DNA from 4 places in the Nostoc edaphicum CCNP1411 genome. Region 4 is predicted to be linked to each of the others. Evidence: riboswitches for the same ligand, from Rfam matches in the RefSeq annotation. Region 4 holds a riboswitch; each other region holds the start of a gene.
What was found. A riboswitch is a leader RNA that binds a small molecule or an ion and turns the genes downstream of it on or off. The one in region 4 is predicted to bind cobalamin.
Positions count from the first base shown of each region.

Region 1 (4,199 bases), on a different replicon from region 4:
TATCGAACCCAGTGACACATCTAAAATTGTTTGAATTTCCTCATACTTGTAGCCTTGATAAACCAATTTGACTGCCAACGCTTTCCTCACCTCACGCGCATCTGGGCGATCATCTATAAATTCTTGTAGTTCTGCGATCGCGGCTTGTAGATGCTGGTTTATCATTGTTAGCTATTAGACAAATATTCTGTCCGTATTATCTCGTAGTTTTTTTCAGAAATCAAATATGATTCCTATATCAGTATCAAACTATCACTTAAAGGGACGCGCATTTTGAAATCTAAAGTAGTATAACCAGACAAAAACTCTGTATTATCGTTATTCGTTGGATACCCATTCAAAGAATTCATGAGCAATCCTAAATACCAACCTTGAGGATTTTCATAAGAAACACCCAAATTTAATTTATCCGCACCTGCAAAACGCAACTCTTTATCAACTTCCGCCGGATTAGAACTTTCTAAAATCCGTGGATCATTAGCTGTATAATTAGCAAAAGCATAGAAATTTTTCGCTATCTGTAAGTTTAAAGAAGCTTCAATTCCTGTAGTTCTAACCAGTCCGATATTTTCCAAAGTACCTGTATTGCCATTCACGGGTGGTGTCAACCGCTTAAAGGCAATTGTATCGGATACTGTGTTACTAAAGAACGTCAAACGTAATAAGCCTATATTACCTAACTTTTGGTCAATGCCAATATCAAAACTATCACCCTTTTCTGGTTTAAGTTCAGGATTACCAATATTAGTAGGATTATTGTTAAATAAATTGGCAATGGTTGGCGCTCGAAAGTTTCTGATGTAGTTTGCTCTGAGTGTTGTGGAGTCAGAGATTGCTAATTTTGTACCTACAGATGGTGATGTAAATGAGCCATTTACCAAGCTACTAAAATCTTGGCGTACTCCTAAATTGATACTGAAACTAGGAGTAAAATTATTTTCATATTTGGCGAAAATGGCTCCCTGACTAATACCGTTGTCGTAATTTTCTCTATTTACATTAGTGCCATAATTAAAGGTAGTATTACGCACATTTGCATTCCGGTAATCAAAGCCATAAACTAAAATCTGATTTTTGGTAAGATTCCAACTATGTGTGGTTTGAATACCGTAAGAAACTTGGTTAGAATCAAACCGATTTTGAGATGAAAGTGCACCACTACGGTTATCAAAACGAGTATTGAGAAAATCAGTATAAACTCTGGCTGTTAAAAGTGAATCATTCCCATTCCCTAATTTGGAATTCCAGGTTAAATCAGTGAGAACTTGGTCTGTGTATTTGCGATTATTGTCGGTGAGAGAATTGAAAAAACCTTGCCCAAATTGGGGTTCAGGAATTGCTACTCCTCCTGGTACTCCCTGTTCTTTGCTTAAGTATAGGCTTGAGAGACTTAAGGTATTGCGTGTTCCTAAATCTGCCTCTAGTTTGACATTGAAGTTGTTAAATAGAGCATCATTATTTGTTCTAGTTCCTGTAAAATTGGCTTCAGGAATTGTAAAAGGATAATTATTTTCTGCTTGGGTACGGTTGTAACCTACAACCCAAGAAATTGCACCTGCTTTCCCACTATTTTGAATACTTTGTTGGTTTAGTCCATAAGCACCAATATTAACTTTGGCTTCTGTTGTAATTTTCTCTGTGGGACGACGAGTGACAATATTAATTACCCCTCCTATCGCATCAGAACCATAAAGTGTTGAACCTCCTCCTGGTAACACTTCAACTCTTTCAATATTATTGGTGGTAAATTCTGAAAGGTCAAAACCACCGCCACCAAGATTATTAATCGGTCTACCATCAAGCAATATTAATACTTGACCGGTGTTAGAACCGCGAATAAATTGACCACTTTGGGCATTAACTTCTGTGCCAACTGTACCATCACCCAAGACACCAGGAAGAAATCGCAGTGCTTCTTTGACAGTTCTTGCACCTTGCGCTTCCATTTCTTCACCTGTAATCACGTAAACTGGACGGGTGGAATCTTTCACTGTCCCCTCGCGGCGAAAAGGTGAAAATACAGGTTCATTCAATAGCTTGTCGATGACTGTTAATTCAATATCGGGTTCTGTTTCTGTTGTGGAGGCTGGAGTATTTTCAGGTGTTACTTGTGCAACTGGTTGTAAGTCTCTTGCAGAACCTTCATACTTAGGAAACTCAGATATTTGTGCAACTTGATTAGCAATTGCTACATTTCCTCCACCGACCATCCCATAAATTGCGGTAAAAACGAAGATTTTTGAGAAAAATTCACAATAAGTAACTATGCGGGAAGTGGACATGAAACTCCTCGTTTTCAGTAAATGCAGGTATTTATTTGTGCTGTTGAATTTCTAAGATTTAGGGTTTAACTAGTACAGTACGGCGGAAATAAACCACCCATTCCCAATCAACAAAACCCTTACGCTGTCTTCATTTTTAATTTTTAATTTTTAATTTTTAATTCCGCCTTGCGGTACTAGCTTGCTACAATGCATTGCCATAGCTAAATCATGGTGGATACTATTTTGATAGCAAAAAGACTTTGTGGTATTCCTTATGGATACCCAAATTCCTATAAGACAACCAAAAATTAAGTGTCGTTACTAACAGCGAAGCGAATTAGTAAAACTTGCAGAGGGTACCGTCTTAAAACAGTATCTGTACCCATGAAATTTATTAATCAAATGTATCATCTGTGCCTCGCAGATAAATGTTTTGTGTCTAGAGTGAGTCGGCGGGCATTCTGACTAAGAGACACGTTATATTCGTCTCATTACAGCTGCGGGACAGCGCCGGATTTACACCGAACTTTCCCCCTTGCGCCTGATGGCTGCTCCCCATCAGAACCGACAGTTATGTGTCACATTACCATAATTACTGTCTATATGTAAATTCAGTCGATAATAATTTTAATTCTCCATATTACTTACTGGATATATAGGACTAGTATTTGATTTATGAAAAAATCTAAGTATATGTAGGGTGTGTTACGGCTTCCGTAACGCACCAAAATCTTCGGATGGTGCGTTAGCCTACGGCATAACACACCCTACTCAAATATTTTCAGAAATCAAATATGATTCCTATAGAATTATATTTGTGCTAGAGTTAACACTCATAAAATAAATACCATAACTATCAGGATAAGGTAATTTTTTCACACTCTAGATTTAATTTTGTCCAGAGTATTACAGTCATAAGAGGTAGTACAAGGCTTTAATTTTGCTATTAAAGCTCTATACATAGCAATGGGGAAAAAGCGGTAAAACTAGAAAGCTTGTTTTTGCTTTTGGATGAGTCTCATTGTGTTTTTGCTCCTGTTAAAAGGGTGTGCGGAAGTTGGAATTTTGCCCATTCTTTGCGTACAGTGTGGTAACATTGCGGTGGTGTAATTGGTAAATTAGTTAAATAGAAAAACCCAGCCTGATTACCGTATTCCAACAAAAATACAATATCTTTTTGGGGATTATACTTATCTACAGCTTCAAGAATATGAGCATTCATGAAGTGTCTTTGCAACAGTACGGTATCTGGTGCTGTTAACCAAGCATTTAAGAAAGCTGCGAGATTTTTACGCGGGATAAAATGCGCTTTAAATGTTTCACCAGCCATACTTAAATGCGGAGAATTGGTACTGCAAATTACGACACCACGTTCTCCTCCTAAATAACCGATCCAAGCGTTGTAAGCAATTGCTAATATATTGGTGGCGATAAAAGCTTGTTGCCAATCTTGGGTGTTTATTTCTGTGGTCATTTTCAATTAAACTCCTTTAGATAACTGCCAAAGTTGAACGGAATAACACAGATGGTTTTCAAAAATAGTATGCGCTGCTAACCCCTCGACAACCGACCTTTCCAGCCAACGCTTAAATGCCCAACGACCGAGTGTGTATAATGGTGGGAATGCGTTCGGCGTTTCGCCGTAGAGCTTTGCTATCACCACAACATCAGCAATATATTTATCTGAAACTTCTAAACACAAAACTGTAAAAGAGTGAGGGAAGAGAGAAAAACTCTTCCCATATTCCCTGCTTTTGGGAAGATGAAAAACTCAGGAAATTAGATTCTAGGGTAGGCTATTCCGCAGACGGCGTAAACAATTTATCGATGCAGCACAATCACAACCAAACATAGCTACAGCAGCATCACTTTCTGCATCCGTAACCCCAAGCAGAGCCTTTTCGCTGTCATCCGATGTAACATCAATCTCTGCTA
Region 1 covers NZ_CP054698.1:50,247-54,445, reverse strand. The annotation lists partial or broken gene HUN01_RS03020 (IS630 family transposase) at 1-141, opposite strand, end outside; gene HUN01_RS03015 (TonB-dependent receptor plug domain-containing protein) at 234-2,210, opposite strand; cobalamin riboswitch at 2,699-2,848, opposite strand; gene HUN01_RS03010 (hypothetical protein) at 3,283-3,738, opposite strand; gene HUN01_RS03005 (hypothetical protein) at 4,051-4,199, opposite strand, start outside.
Region 1: linked by a shared signal. The riboswitch ahead of HUN01_RS03015 (TonB-dependent receptor plug domain-containing protein) and the one ahead of HUN01_RS01515 (TonB-dependent receptor plug domain-containing protein) in region 4 are both predicted to bind cobalamin.

Region 2 (4,199 bases), on a different replicon from region 4:
AATCCAAAATTCAGTATTCTTCTTCAATAATTACCAAAGAAGAATTCAGCAATTCCTGAGCCAGAATCCAGAATGGATTCTGAATTCTGTCTTCTGACTCCTTCTCATCAGGGTATCTATATACCCCCCAACTTAATATTAAGTAAGAATAGTAACTGAAAGTTCAATTTTTGCCGATGTCATCTGCCTATCTCTTAGTATCTCACGGAAGCCGCGATCGCCGCCCAGAAATTGCTATGCAGCAACTAGCAGGGCTGGTATGTAATCAATTGCCAGAAAATCTCAACTCATTAAATAGCGAACATCTGGTTGGTGTAGCTGCTTTAGAAATGAGTCCTCAGCCTTTACACGAGCAGATTCAACAATTTGCTAAGAGCGCTTTTGGCGATGATCGCAAACTACCTCAAAACGATCAGCGCCTAAAAATTGTACCGCTATTTCTGCTGCCGGGAGTGCATGTGATGACAGATATTCCCGCCGAAGTAGCCCTAGCACAACAGGCTATTGGTGAAGATATCATCATTGAGTTGCAACCATATTTAGGCTCTCACCCCAATTTAGAGAAATTACTGGCAAAGCAAATAGCTGCGACAAAAGCAGAAGCATGGATTCTCTTAGCTCATGGTAGCCGTCGCGCAGGTTCTCAAGAAACTGTGGAAGCAATGGCGGCGAGTTTGGGAGTAGTGGCTGCTTATTGGGCTGGGCCTCCTAGTTTAGAATCACGGGTGAAAGAGTTAGTAGCTGCTGGTTATAGAGAAATTGCAATTTTGCCATACTTTTTATTCGCTGGTGGAATAACTGATGCGATCGCGGCCTCAATAGAGGAGCTAAAATTACAATTTTCTGCGGTGAATTTCCAATTGGCGCAGCCCTTGGGAGCAAGTGCAGAATTAGCCGAGCTAATTTGGGATTTAACAGATAAATGAACCGCACAGAGAAACAGGAGAACAATTATTTGGGAAAGGTTTATTTAGTAGGTGCGGGGCCAGGTGATCCAGGTTTAATTACCCTGAAGGCCAAAGGTTTGTTGGAATGTGCAGATGTCGTTATCTATGATGCCTTAGTGAGTCCGGCAATTCTGGCAATGATTAATCCCCAAGCCGAGCAAATTAATGCTGGTAAGCGGAGGGGAAAACATTCGCTGTTCCAGGAAGAAACAACTCAATTGCTGATTGAGAAAGCGCAGGATCATGCAATTGTAGTACGGCTAAAAGGTGGCGATCCGTTTATTTTTGGTCGCGGTGGTGAAGAGATGGCAGAATTAGTCAAAGCTGGAATATCAACGGAAGTAGTGCCCGGTATCACATCGGGAATTGCAGCAGCAGCTTATGCAGGTATACCTTTGACGCATAGACTGTATAGTTCGTCAGTGATATTTGTAACTGGTCATGAAGCAGCAGGTAAGTATAGACCGATAGTGAATTGGAGTGCGATCGCTCACGGTTCCGAAACCATTGTAATTTATATGGGAATTCACAATCTGCCTTATATTGTCGAACAATTAAGTTTAGCTGGGTTGAATTTAGAAACGCCCATTGCTTTGGTGCGCTGGGGTACGCGCCCCGAACAAGAAGAATTGATTGGTACTTTGGAGACAATTGTAGAGCAGGTAGAGCAAACTGGATTTGGTGCGCCTGCGATCGCAGTTATTGGACAAGTAGTGAATATGCACAGTATTTTGTCTGGTTGTCGTCCAGTTTGATGTTGGCGCAAAGCTTGTCGTTTCGTATTCTCCGATAACCCTAGTACCGCAAGGCGGAATTAAAAATTAAAAATTAAAAATTAAAAATGAATACAGCATAAGGGTTTCGTTGATTTGGAATGATTGGTTTATTTCCGCCGTGTTGTACTAGTGATTTATCGCATTAAATATCATGAGTTTGTAGTAAGCACTTCAGTGCTTAAAAATCCAGGACTAAAGTCCTTACTACGAACTTATTCATTCCTCGTAACTAATGCGATAGACCACTAGTGTATGATCGATAAGGTTATTCGGTTCTGGTGGGAGTCAGCTACCAGAGGTAACGGGGAAAGTTCGGTGCAAATCCGGCGCTGTCCCGCAACTGTGAACTAATTTGAGATTAAGGAACCAAATTGAGTGAGTCAGGATGCCCGCCGAAATAGATTTATCAGTTTCACATATCTGCGAGGTACAGATGACTACGACTGTAAATATTTCCCCAACCAATCCTTTGGGTGTTGCTAATCATACTTTATTTGTTTGTAAAACCTGTGCCAGTGTTTGGCAAAATGGAAAACGCTTAGGCGAAAGTGGTGGTGAAAAACTTTTACACCAACTTCAGCAGCTTGCCCAAGATTGGGACTTACGAGATGAATTTCCGATTCAGGAAGTTGAATGCATGAGTGCTTGTAATCGTTCTTGTGTAGTCGCCTTTGCTGCCAAAGGGAAATTAACATATTTATTTGGTGACTTAGCAGTTGATGGTAGTGCTTCTGCGGTGCTGCAATGTGCTAGTCAATACTATGCTAAAGCAGACGGTTTACTGCCTTGGTCAGAGCGTCCAGAAGCACTAAAAAAAGGTATTTTGGCAAAAATTCCCCCTTTATCAAAACAGAATTCAGTATGAATTCTGTACGAGTGGCGGATAGAGTTAAGCAAAGCAAATCCGCGAGAGTTTGAGTATAGATTAAAACCTCTTTCACCGTGGGCAAAAATAAATTCAAATATTCTTCCTTGAACCTATCCGTTTATGGGTAGAGTATTCTGAATCCTGAATTCTGAATTCTGACTCCTTTTTAATGATGCGCGTTTTGATTCTAGGTGGGACGGGAGATGCGGCAGAACTAGCTGCCAAGGTTGCGACTATCCAAGGGTTAGAAGCAATCACATCTCTAGCTGGCCGCACCCGTGAACCGTCAATACCGTTGGGGGATTTACGGGTTGGAGGTTTCGGTGGGGTGGCGGGGTTGGCTAGCTATCTGCGAATCATGCAAATCGACTTATTAATTGATGCAACCCATCCCTTTGCGACTCAGATTTCCTTTAATGCAGCAGATGCCGCAACGGAAGTTGGAGTCCCCCGTCTGATGTTAATTCGTCCGCCTTGGGAAAAAGAAAGTGGCGATCGCTGGATTGAAGTTGATCGCGTTGAAGCCGCAGCAACAGCACTGCAAAACCAGGCACAGCGGGTATTTTTGACAGTGGGTAGGCAAGAACTCGCTGCCTTTGCTTATCTAGAGAAAATTTGGTTTCTAATGCGGATGATTGACCCTCCTGGCGATGAAGCTTTAGTACCACCGGGAATGGTATTGTGCGATCGCGGGCCATTTACTCTCAATAATGAAAGACAAATCCTGATTAATAACAAGATTGATACCATCGTGAGCAAAAATAGCGGTGGCGATGCAACAAAGGCCAAGATTATTGCAGCGCGAGAACTGGGTGTAAAGGTTGTTATGGTAAATCGTCCACCTATCCCGCCAGGAGAACAGGTTAGTAATGTTGATGCTGCTTTAACGTGGTTATTTGATCGCTGCTAAATGAAGAGTGCTGAGTTCCAAGTGCTGAGTGCTGAGTGGGTAAATAGGCAAGATTGATAATACTATCTTTACTTAATTTCCGTATAATACACGGGAACCTTCTACAAAATCCGCGATCGCACTAACGACTTCCATGAAAAATCTAGCTCTATATGCCATAGTCCTCGCCACCACTTTTGGATTAGTTTTCGGGACAATGCCAGCCGCCTCTGCTTTAAGTTGGAACTGGAGTTATTCTGGTACTGGCATAGCGGCAAACGGTACTTTCACCACTAATGACACCCCTAACAATTTAGGTTTTTACCTGATTACTGGAATTACTGGTACACGAAATGGTGAAATAATTACTGGTTTGCAAGCGCCTGGGACTCCAATGCCAGGAAACGAACCTTTTGATGTTGATGATTTAATTAGTCTTAATACTCAGCAGTTAACGGGTAAGGGTTTTGCATATTCCACTTCGGAAGGAAGTTATTCTAGTCCATTTTTCGCTAGTTTTTTGTCCAAACCAGGTTATCTAGAGATGTTTTCTGCGCCAACTAAACCAGGTTTGAAAAATTTAGGATTAGAAGATAGTGAATTACCCATTAGTTTTTCTGCGACCATAATCACCATCCCTTAACCCACTTCTATTTTTAGCTTACGCGTAACAAGCTATCCAAATTCACTCAGAAAAAGCTCGAAAAAGTTTCCTAAAA
Region 2 covers NZ_CP054698.1:757,563-761,761, forward strand. The annotation lists gene HUN01_RS05955 (sirohydrochlorin chelatase) at 177-926, shown strand; gene cobA (uroporphyrinogen-III C-methyltransferase) at 923-1,702, shown strand; cobalamin riboswitch at 1,977-2,134, shown strand; gene HUN01_RS05965 (DUF1636 domain-containing protein) at 2,157-2,588, shown strand; gene HUN01_RS05970 (cobalt-precorrin-6A reductase) at 2,764-3,501, shown strand; gene HUN01_RS05975 (PEP-CTERM sorting domain-containing protein) at 3,635-4,123, shown strand.
Region 2: linked by a shared signal. The riboswitch ahead of HUN01_RS05965 (DUF1636 domain-containing protein) and the one ahead of HUN01_RS01515 (TonB-dependent receptor plug domain-containing protein) in region 4 are both predicted to bind cobalamin.

Region 3 (4,199 bases), on a different replicon from region 4:
GCAATCCCAGAGAAAACTGACTATATCGTTGTAAGGTTCGCTGTAATAATTGTCCAATTAGTAGTGCTAAACTTTTCATTCCACTACGCCAAGTACGGTAACCACCACGGGAATTTTGTGCCGTCCATAATTCCTCGGCTGTGTTCAGTAGGATGAAAATAAACCGATACATTAGTAATAACAAATCGGTTAAAAGCACTGGAAATCGTAAGTAACGCAGAGTTTGTAATATCTCCGTGAAAGGGACGGTTAACATGAGAAAATATAAGCAAGAAACAGAGGCTAATGCTCTGGTTAAAATTCCTAATGCTTGAATACTGCCATGATGACTGATATAAATATAGAAATGTCCGAGAGTTAATCCATACCACGAATCTAATTGTACGTTTGGCAAATCATTAATCGTAACTCCATTCACCATAAGTGCTGGCAAACTTGTCAAACAAAAAACTATGGTAAATGTTAACAATTTAAAATAAACACCAGCGGGAATTCTTGCATAAATAACTGTCCAAATACCCATCCAAAGTGCCATCAATATTTGCACTAGCGGATGGCTAGCCAGGGAAATAGCCAGAGTAGTAAATGCAAAAATTAGTTTATGCTCTGGTGGCAATCTTCGCAATCGATTGGTATAAGCTAAAGTGTCTAGTTGTAGGCTCATTCTTTAGGTTTTTGTTGTTGGGAACGTCCTTTATACAATCCAATTGCATAACCAACTACTCCCGCACCCAAAGCCGCTTGCGAAGCAAATAATAAGCTTTCTATTTCCCCACTAGCTGGTTCAAAAAATGATTTAAACCAGGGTTTATATTCGGGTTGTATTTCATTAATAGCCTCTTCTGCTTTGCCATCAGCACCGGAAAACTCCCCACCTCGCACAAATATTAGCGGTGCAACTGCTAAAGCGATAACTCCTAATACCAACAGCCAGTTACTCAACCCTTTTTTAGATTGACTCATTGCCACTTCCTCGCTTGATTAATTTCAACAATTCTAATTCTTGAGGATTATAAGATTGCAGCCAGTTCCACACCAACACAGTTAGTAATCCTTCACTAATTGCTAAGGGAACTTGAGTAATGGCAAAAATTCCGGCGAACTTGGTAAATGAAGCGATAAACCCACCAACAGGTGCGGGGAAAGCTAGGGCGAGTTGGATGGAAGTGATAATGTAGGTGAGTAAATCTGCGATCGCAGCTGCTAAAAATATGGCGATTTGTTGTTTACCACCTAACTTTATTGTCAGATTATATATCCAGTAAGCTAGGAAAGGGCCAGCGATCGCCATCGAAAAAGCATTTGCCCCCAACGTCGTCAAGCCGCCATGCGCCAGTAACAAAGCTTGAAACAACAATACTAAGCTACCCAAAACCGACATAGTAAGGGGGCCAAACAGCACCGCACCTAACCCTGTCCCTGTTGGGTGAGAACAGCTACCTGTGACAGAAGGGATTTTCAAAGCTGACAGCACAAAAGTAAAAGCACCAGCCAAGCCCAGGAGTAGTTTCAATTCCGGGTTAGCTTGGGTAATGCGAGTCAGACTACGCAATCCTAATAGAAAAAATGGTAATGCCACAATCCACCAAAAAATTGCCCACTGCACTGGCAAAAAACCTTCCATGATGTGCATGGCGTAGGCGGGTTTGGGTAAACCAATGACTAGATAAAAACTGATAACTCCCATCAGGGTTAGACTGACTAACGCCTGTTTTTTTCTTTTCATGAATCTGTACCTCGCAGATTTATGTAAACGAATTGATTCTAACCGGCGGGCATCCTGACTCACCTAATTTTGGTTCACAGTTGCGGGACAGCGCCGGATTTACACCGGACTTTCCCCCTTGCGTCCGATGGCTGCTTCCCATCAGAACCGATTTGAGTAACTATATCACCATTACGAGTCGTGATGCGTAAAGCCCCCGTGTTTCTAACCGGGGGATATAAGCGAATGTGCCAAATTTATTTGGCTGGGACTTTTACAAAGCGTAGTTTATTAAAACAGTTTAGAGGTCATTTCTAATTAGAGGATGTTTTAAAAGTTTTGGGCGAATATAATTCGCTACCACACAGGCTAATTCCACCTACGTGGACTAGCAGAAAATCGAGTTTTATAACCCGCGTAGGCGGGTTTTGTATGTGTAGCCGCGACTTCTAGTCGCAGAGGCAAGTATTAATTTAGACTAAAGTGAATTATTTATTTTTGAATAATACAGTAAAAATACTACCATTTGGATGATTATCTTCGATGGTAATTGTACCGGAATGTGCCTCGATCGCCATTTTGCAGAAAGCCAATCCTAAACCAATTTGCGAAATTTCTGGCATCATAGTTCCAATTTCATACTTCTCGAAAATGATTTGCCGTAAGTCTTGACGAACTCCCGAACCGGAATCAGCGACTTGCACTTTAGCACCACCTGCTGCCAAATACTCTCCTCGGAGGATGACTTGAGAATTGAAGGGGGAGAACTTAATGGCATTGGAGAGCAAATTATCCAGCACTCGACGAAAGATCACTGCATCTACTACAACAATGCCACCAGGTTCGGGAAATTCACGTATCAGGGTCAGGTTTTTTTGAGTAGCGATCGCCTCAATATCTTCTACAACTGATATACATAGCGCACAAAGATCCACTTCTGTGTAGTTGAGAACCATTTTGCCAGATTCCAGCTTTGCCATAATCAGCAAACTATCAATTAACGATTGTAGTTGTTGTCCAGCAAGTAAAATTTGATCGACTTTTCCTTGTTGTTGTTTCGGTGACAAACCTGCCAACCGAAGAATCTCTGCTCCTAAGATAATAGTGGTAAGTGGATTTCGCAGATCGTGCACAATCATATTTACCATGTCTTCTCGCATCTTGAGCAATACTTGCATACTGTCGTACTGCTGCTTAATCCGCAACATGGAATTAACTCTGGCTCGTAATTCCACACCGTTGACGGGTTTACTAATGAAGTCATCTGCACCCGTCGCCAGACATCGAGCCAAATCTTCTTTCTCAGTTAATGCTGTCACCATAATAATCGGCACTGCTTGCCATTGTGGATCGGCTTTGATGCGCCGGCAGACTTCCATCCCATCAAGATCGGGCATCATCACATCTAATAAAATCAGATCGGGCTGAAAACTATCGAGGCGATTTAGAGCTTGTTGACCACTAGGAGCGTAGTAAAGCTGGTAGTTTTCACCATCCAGTAAGGTTTCAACAACGTCAAAGTTATCGGGTTGATCGTCGATCACTAAAATAGAGGTTTGAATATCCATCGAAAATTTCCGTTACCTGCTTAAGAGTTGTTGAATTGTGCTTACAAGCTGTTTAAGTTTTACGGGTTTGGTCAAATATTCGTTAGCTCCAGCGGCTAAACAAGTTTCGCGATCGCCAGGCATGGCTAAGGCCGTTAGTGCAATGATCGGAATATGCACAAATTGCTGATCGTTACGGATACGCCGCATTGCTTCCAAGCCATCCATTCCCGGCATTTGAATGTCCATTACAATTAAGTCGGGGCGTTGAACTCTAACAAGGTCAATAGCTTGCTGTCCATTGTTTGCCAGAATCAGATGATATCCTCGACCTTCAAGATAGCCGGACATAGTATCAATATTTGCTTGATTATCTTCTGCCAGCAAAATCAAAGGAGTGTCTAGAACTGCTTCTGGTACGCCAATTAGATTTGGTGGGTTAGAAAGGGCAGAATGTTGTAGTTTATCTATAGTTGTTTGAAGTTGAGTGCGGGTAATGGGTTTGACCAGATATTCAAACGCTCCCTGAGCTAGTCCTTTGCTACGCTCATCCACAACTGAAATGATGATCGCTGGAATATATTTGGTTTTTGGGTTGGTCTTGAGTTGATTGAGCACCTCCCAACCGGATAGGTTCGGTAGTTGCAAATCCAGAATAATCAAAGCAGGTTGAACGCGCAGCACTTCTTCTACGGCTCCTTCACCTTTGGGATAGATGATGGGTTGCATTCCCATTTCGCTGAAGTAGCGAGTAATTTGGTCAGCCGCCGCAACAGAATCTTCTATAATTAAAACTTGAGCATTCTCAGCAGGTAAGTGATAGCTGGGCAATAAAGTAGTTACCTGTGTTGTTGACATATTGTCGCTAGCATGGTAGGGAATGTAGACGGTAAAACAACTTCCCTCTCCAACTTCACTCCTAACTAAGACCGTTCCTCCATGTAGGG
Region 3 covers NZ_CP054698.1:413,896-418,094, reverse strand. The annotation lists gene cbiQ (cobalt ECF transporter T component CbiQ) at 1-664, opposite strand, end outside; gene HUN01_RS04500 (energy-coupling factor ABC transporter substrate-binding protein) at 661-963, opposite strand; gene HUN01_RS04495 (energy-coupling factor ABC transporter permease) at 950-1,726, opposite strand; cobalamin riboswitch at 1,754-1,893, opposite strand; gene HUN01_RS04490 (hybrid sensor histidine kinase/response regulator) at 2,194-3,273, opposite strand; gene HUN01_RS04485 (PAS domain S-box protein) at 3,286-4,199, opposite strand, start outside.
Region 3: linked by a shared signal. The riboswitch ahead of HUN01_RS04495 (energy-coupling factor ABC transporter permease) and the one ahead of HUN01_RS01515 (TonB-dependent receptor plug domain-containing protein) in region 4 are both predicted to bind cobalamin.

Region 4 (4,199 bases):
CTATCAAATTACGAGACAAAAATAGAGGGTGATTTAGTTATTGTAAAACGTAGTTCATAATTCGTAATTAATAATCTTAGCTTTCATTTGGGGTTTTAAATTTCCACTAAAATTTAGTATTACGCAGAAATTACCAGTAATACGTTAGTTAATCAAACGACAAAATTAACAAACTGATATCGCTTGGAATATTAAGCATGAATGTGTAACTGTTTCTATCAATTTATAAATGCAAAAACCAAAACTAGTCAATATTCCAAAAGCGACTCGCTACCAAAATGCAGCGATAGATTACTATATGGGGCTTACAGGTTCTTCCTATCTTCATTACGGGTATTGGGAACCACTACCTAAAAGGGGTGAAGAATTAACTCTGACTCGCCTGCGTGCGGCGCAGTCAGCATATACAGCTAAACTTTTGAGTTTTATTCCAGAGGGGACAAAAACTGTGCTGGATGTCGGCTGTGGGATTGGTGGTAACGCAGCGTATTTGTACAGCTGCGGTTTCAGTGTTGAGGGATTAGCACCCGACGCACTCCAGCAAGAGAGATTTATTCAAAATACCAATGGCCAAGTACCTTTCTACTTAACGAGATTTGAAGATTTTCGCACCTCAAACTCCTACGACCTCATTTTATTTAGCGAAAGCAGTCAATATATTGCTGCTCTCGATTTAGCTCAAGGCGCGGCTCGTTTATTGGATAGTGGTGGCTACCTGCTGCTTGCAGATATGATGCGTTTTGATGCCGAATACCGAGAAGGTATTTTTTCTAATTGTCATGTCGCCAGCGAACTCCAAGCGGCGTTGGAACAGACTGGATTCAAATTAATCAAGACTGAAGACATTTCAACCCATATTGCGCCAACGATTGACTTGTGTGTTGATAATTTTCGTATTTTTGGGCTGACTACAGTTAAATATATTGCTGATGTTGTAGCGATCGCCGTCCCACCATTATACACACTCGGTCGTTGGGCATTTAAGCGTTGGTTGGAAAAGCCAATTGCTGAGGGGTTAGCAGCACGCACTATTTTTGAAAACCATCTGTGTTATTCCGTTCAACTTTGGCAGTTATCTAAAGGAGTTTAATTGAAAATGACCACAGAAATAAACACCCAAGATTGGCAACAAACTTTTATCGCCACCAATATATTAGCAATTGGTTACAACGCTTGGGTTGGCTATTTAGGAGGAGAACGTGGTGTTGTAATTTGCAGCACTAATTCTCCGCATTTAAGTATTGCTGGTGAAACATTTAAAGCGCATTTTATCCCGCGTAAAAATCTCGCAGCTTTCTTAAATGCTTGGTTAACAGCACCAGATACCGTACTGTTGCAAAGACACTTCATGAATGCTCATATTCTCGAAGCTGTAGATAAATATAATCCCCAAAAAGATGTTATTTTTTTGTTGGAATACGGTTATCAAGCTGCTTTTTTCTATTTAACAAAATTACCAATTACACCACCCCAATGTTACCAAACTATATGCAAACAATGGGCAGAATTCCAACCTCACCACTCTCTCTCAATAGGAGCAAAAACACAATGAAACTCATCCAAAAGCAAAAACAAGCTTTCTAGTTTTACCGCTTTTTCCCAATTGCTATGTATAGAGCTTTAATAGCAAAATTAAAGTCTTACACTACTTCTTAGGAATGTAAGACTCTGGACAAAATTAAATCTAGAGTGTGCGAAAAGTCCCCTATCCTGATAATTAGGGAATTTATTTTATGAGTGTTAACTGTAGCACAAGTATAATTATATATTCAGTAAGTAATATGGGGAATCAAAATTATTATCCACTGAATTTACATATAGACAGTAACTATGGTAATGTGACACATGACTGTCGGTTCTGATGGTGAGCAGCCATCAGGCGCAAGGGGGAAAGTTCGGTGTAAATCCGGCGCTGTCCCGCAGCTGTAATGAGACGAATATAACGTGTCTCTTAGTCAGAATGCCCGCCGACTCACTCTAGACACAAAACATTTATCTGCGAGGCACAGATGATACATTTGATTAATAAATTTCATGGGTACAGATACTGTTTTAAGACAGTACCCTTTGCAAGTTTTACTAATTCGCTTCGCTGTTAGTAACGACACTCAATTTTGGGTTGTCCTATAGGGATTTGGGTATCCATAAGGAATACCACAAAGTCTTTTTGCTATCAAAATAGTACCCATCATGATTTAGGTATGGCAATGCATTGTAGCAAGCTAGTTGAAGCCTAAATCTTAAAAACTCATAGCACAAATAAATACCTGCATTTACTGAAAACGAGGAGTTTCATGTCCACTTCCCGCATAGTTACTTATTGTGAATTTTTCTCAAAAATCTTCGTTTTTACCGCAATCTATGGGATAGTCTGCGGAAGAAATGTAGCGATCGCTAATCAAGTTGCACAAATATCTGAGTTTCCTAAGTATGAAGGTTCTGCAAGAGACTTACAACCAGTTGCACAAGTAACACCTGAAAATACTCCAGCCTCCACAACAGGAACAGAACCCGATATTGAACTGACAGTCATCGACAAGCTATTGAATGAACCTGTATTTTCACCCTTTCGCCGCGAAGGGACAGTGAAAGATTCCACCCGTCCCGTTTACGTAATTACGGGTGAAGAAATGGAAGCGCAAGGTGCAAGAACTGTCAAAGAAGCACTGCGATTTCTTCCTGGTATCTTGGGTGATGGTACAGTTGGCACAGAAGTTAATGCCTTAAGTGGTCAATTTATTCGCGGTTCTAATATCGGTCAAGTATTAATATTGCTTGATGGTAGACCAATTAATAATCTTGGTGGCGGTGGTTTTGACCTCTCAGAATTTACCACCAATAATATTGAAAGAGTTGAAGTGTTACCAGGAGGAGGTTCAACACTTTATGGTTCTGATGCAATAGGAGGGGTAATTAATATTGTCACTCGTCGTCCCACAGAGAAAGTTACAACAGAAGCCAAGGTGAATATTGGTGCTTATGGACTAAACCAACAAAGTATTCAAAATAGTGGGAAAGCAGGTGCGATTTCTTGGGTTGTAGGTTACAACCGTACCCAAGCAGAAAATAATTATCCTTTCACAATTCCTGAAGCCAATTTTACAGGAACTAGAACAAATAATGATGCTCTGTTTAACAACTTTAATGTCAAACTAGAGGCAGATTTAGGAACACGTAATACCTTAAGTCTCTCAACCCTATACTTAAGCAAAGAACAGGGAGTACCAGGAGGTGTAGCAATTCCTGAACCACAATTTGGGCAAGGTTTTTTCAATTCTCTCACCGACAATAATCGCAAATATACAGACCAAGTTCTCACTGATTTAACCTGGAATTCCAAATTAGGCAATGGTAATGATTCACTTTTAACAGCCAGAGTTTACACTGATTTTCTCAATACTCGTTTTGATAACCGCAGTGGCGCACTTTCATCTCAAAATCGGTTTGATTCTAACCAAGTTTCTTACGGGATTCAAACCACACACAGTTGGAATCTGACCAAAAATCAGATTTTGGTTTACGGCTTTGATTACCGGAATGCAAATGTGCGTAATACCATCTTTAATTATGGCACTAATGTCAATAGAGAAAATTACGACAACGGTATTAGTCAAGGAGCCATTTTCGCCAAATATGAAAATAATCTTACTTCTAGTTTCAGTATCAATTTAGGAGTACGCCAAGATTTCAGTAGCTTGGTAAATGGTTCATTTACATCACCATCTGTAGGTACAAAATTAGCAATATCTGACTCCACAACACTCAGAGCTAACTATATCAGAAACTTCCGAGCGCCAACCATTGCTAATTTATTTAACAATAATCCTACTAATATTGGTAATCCTGAACTTAAACCCGAAAAGGGTGATAGTTTTGATATTGGCATTGACCAAAAGTTAGGTAATATAGGCTTATTACGTTTGACCTTCTTTAGTAATACAGTGTCAGATACAATTGCCTTTAAAAGACTGACACCACCCGTAAATGGCAATACAGGTACTTTTGAAAATATCGGACTGGTTAGAACGACAGGAATTGAAGCCTCTCTAAATTTGCAGCTAGCGAAGAATATCTATGCTTTTGCTAATTATACAGCTAATGATCCACGGATTTTAGAAAGTTCTAATCCGGCGGAAGTTGATAAAGAGTTGCGTTTTGCAGGTGCGGATAAATTAAATTTGGGTGTTTCTTATGAAAAT
Region 4 covers NZ_CP054697.1:5,612-9,810, forward strand. The annotation lists gene HUN01_RS01500 (QcrA and Rieske domain-containing protein) at 1-60, shown strand, start outside; gene HUN01_RS01505 (methyltransferase domain-containing protein) at 230-1,090, shown strand; gene HUN01_RS01510 (hypothetical protein) at 1,097-1,552, shown strand; cobalamin riboswitch at 1,837-1,986, shown strand; gene HUN01_RS01515 (TonB-dependent receptor plug domain-containing protein) at 2,295-4,199, shown strand, end outside.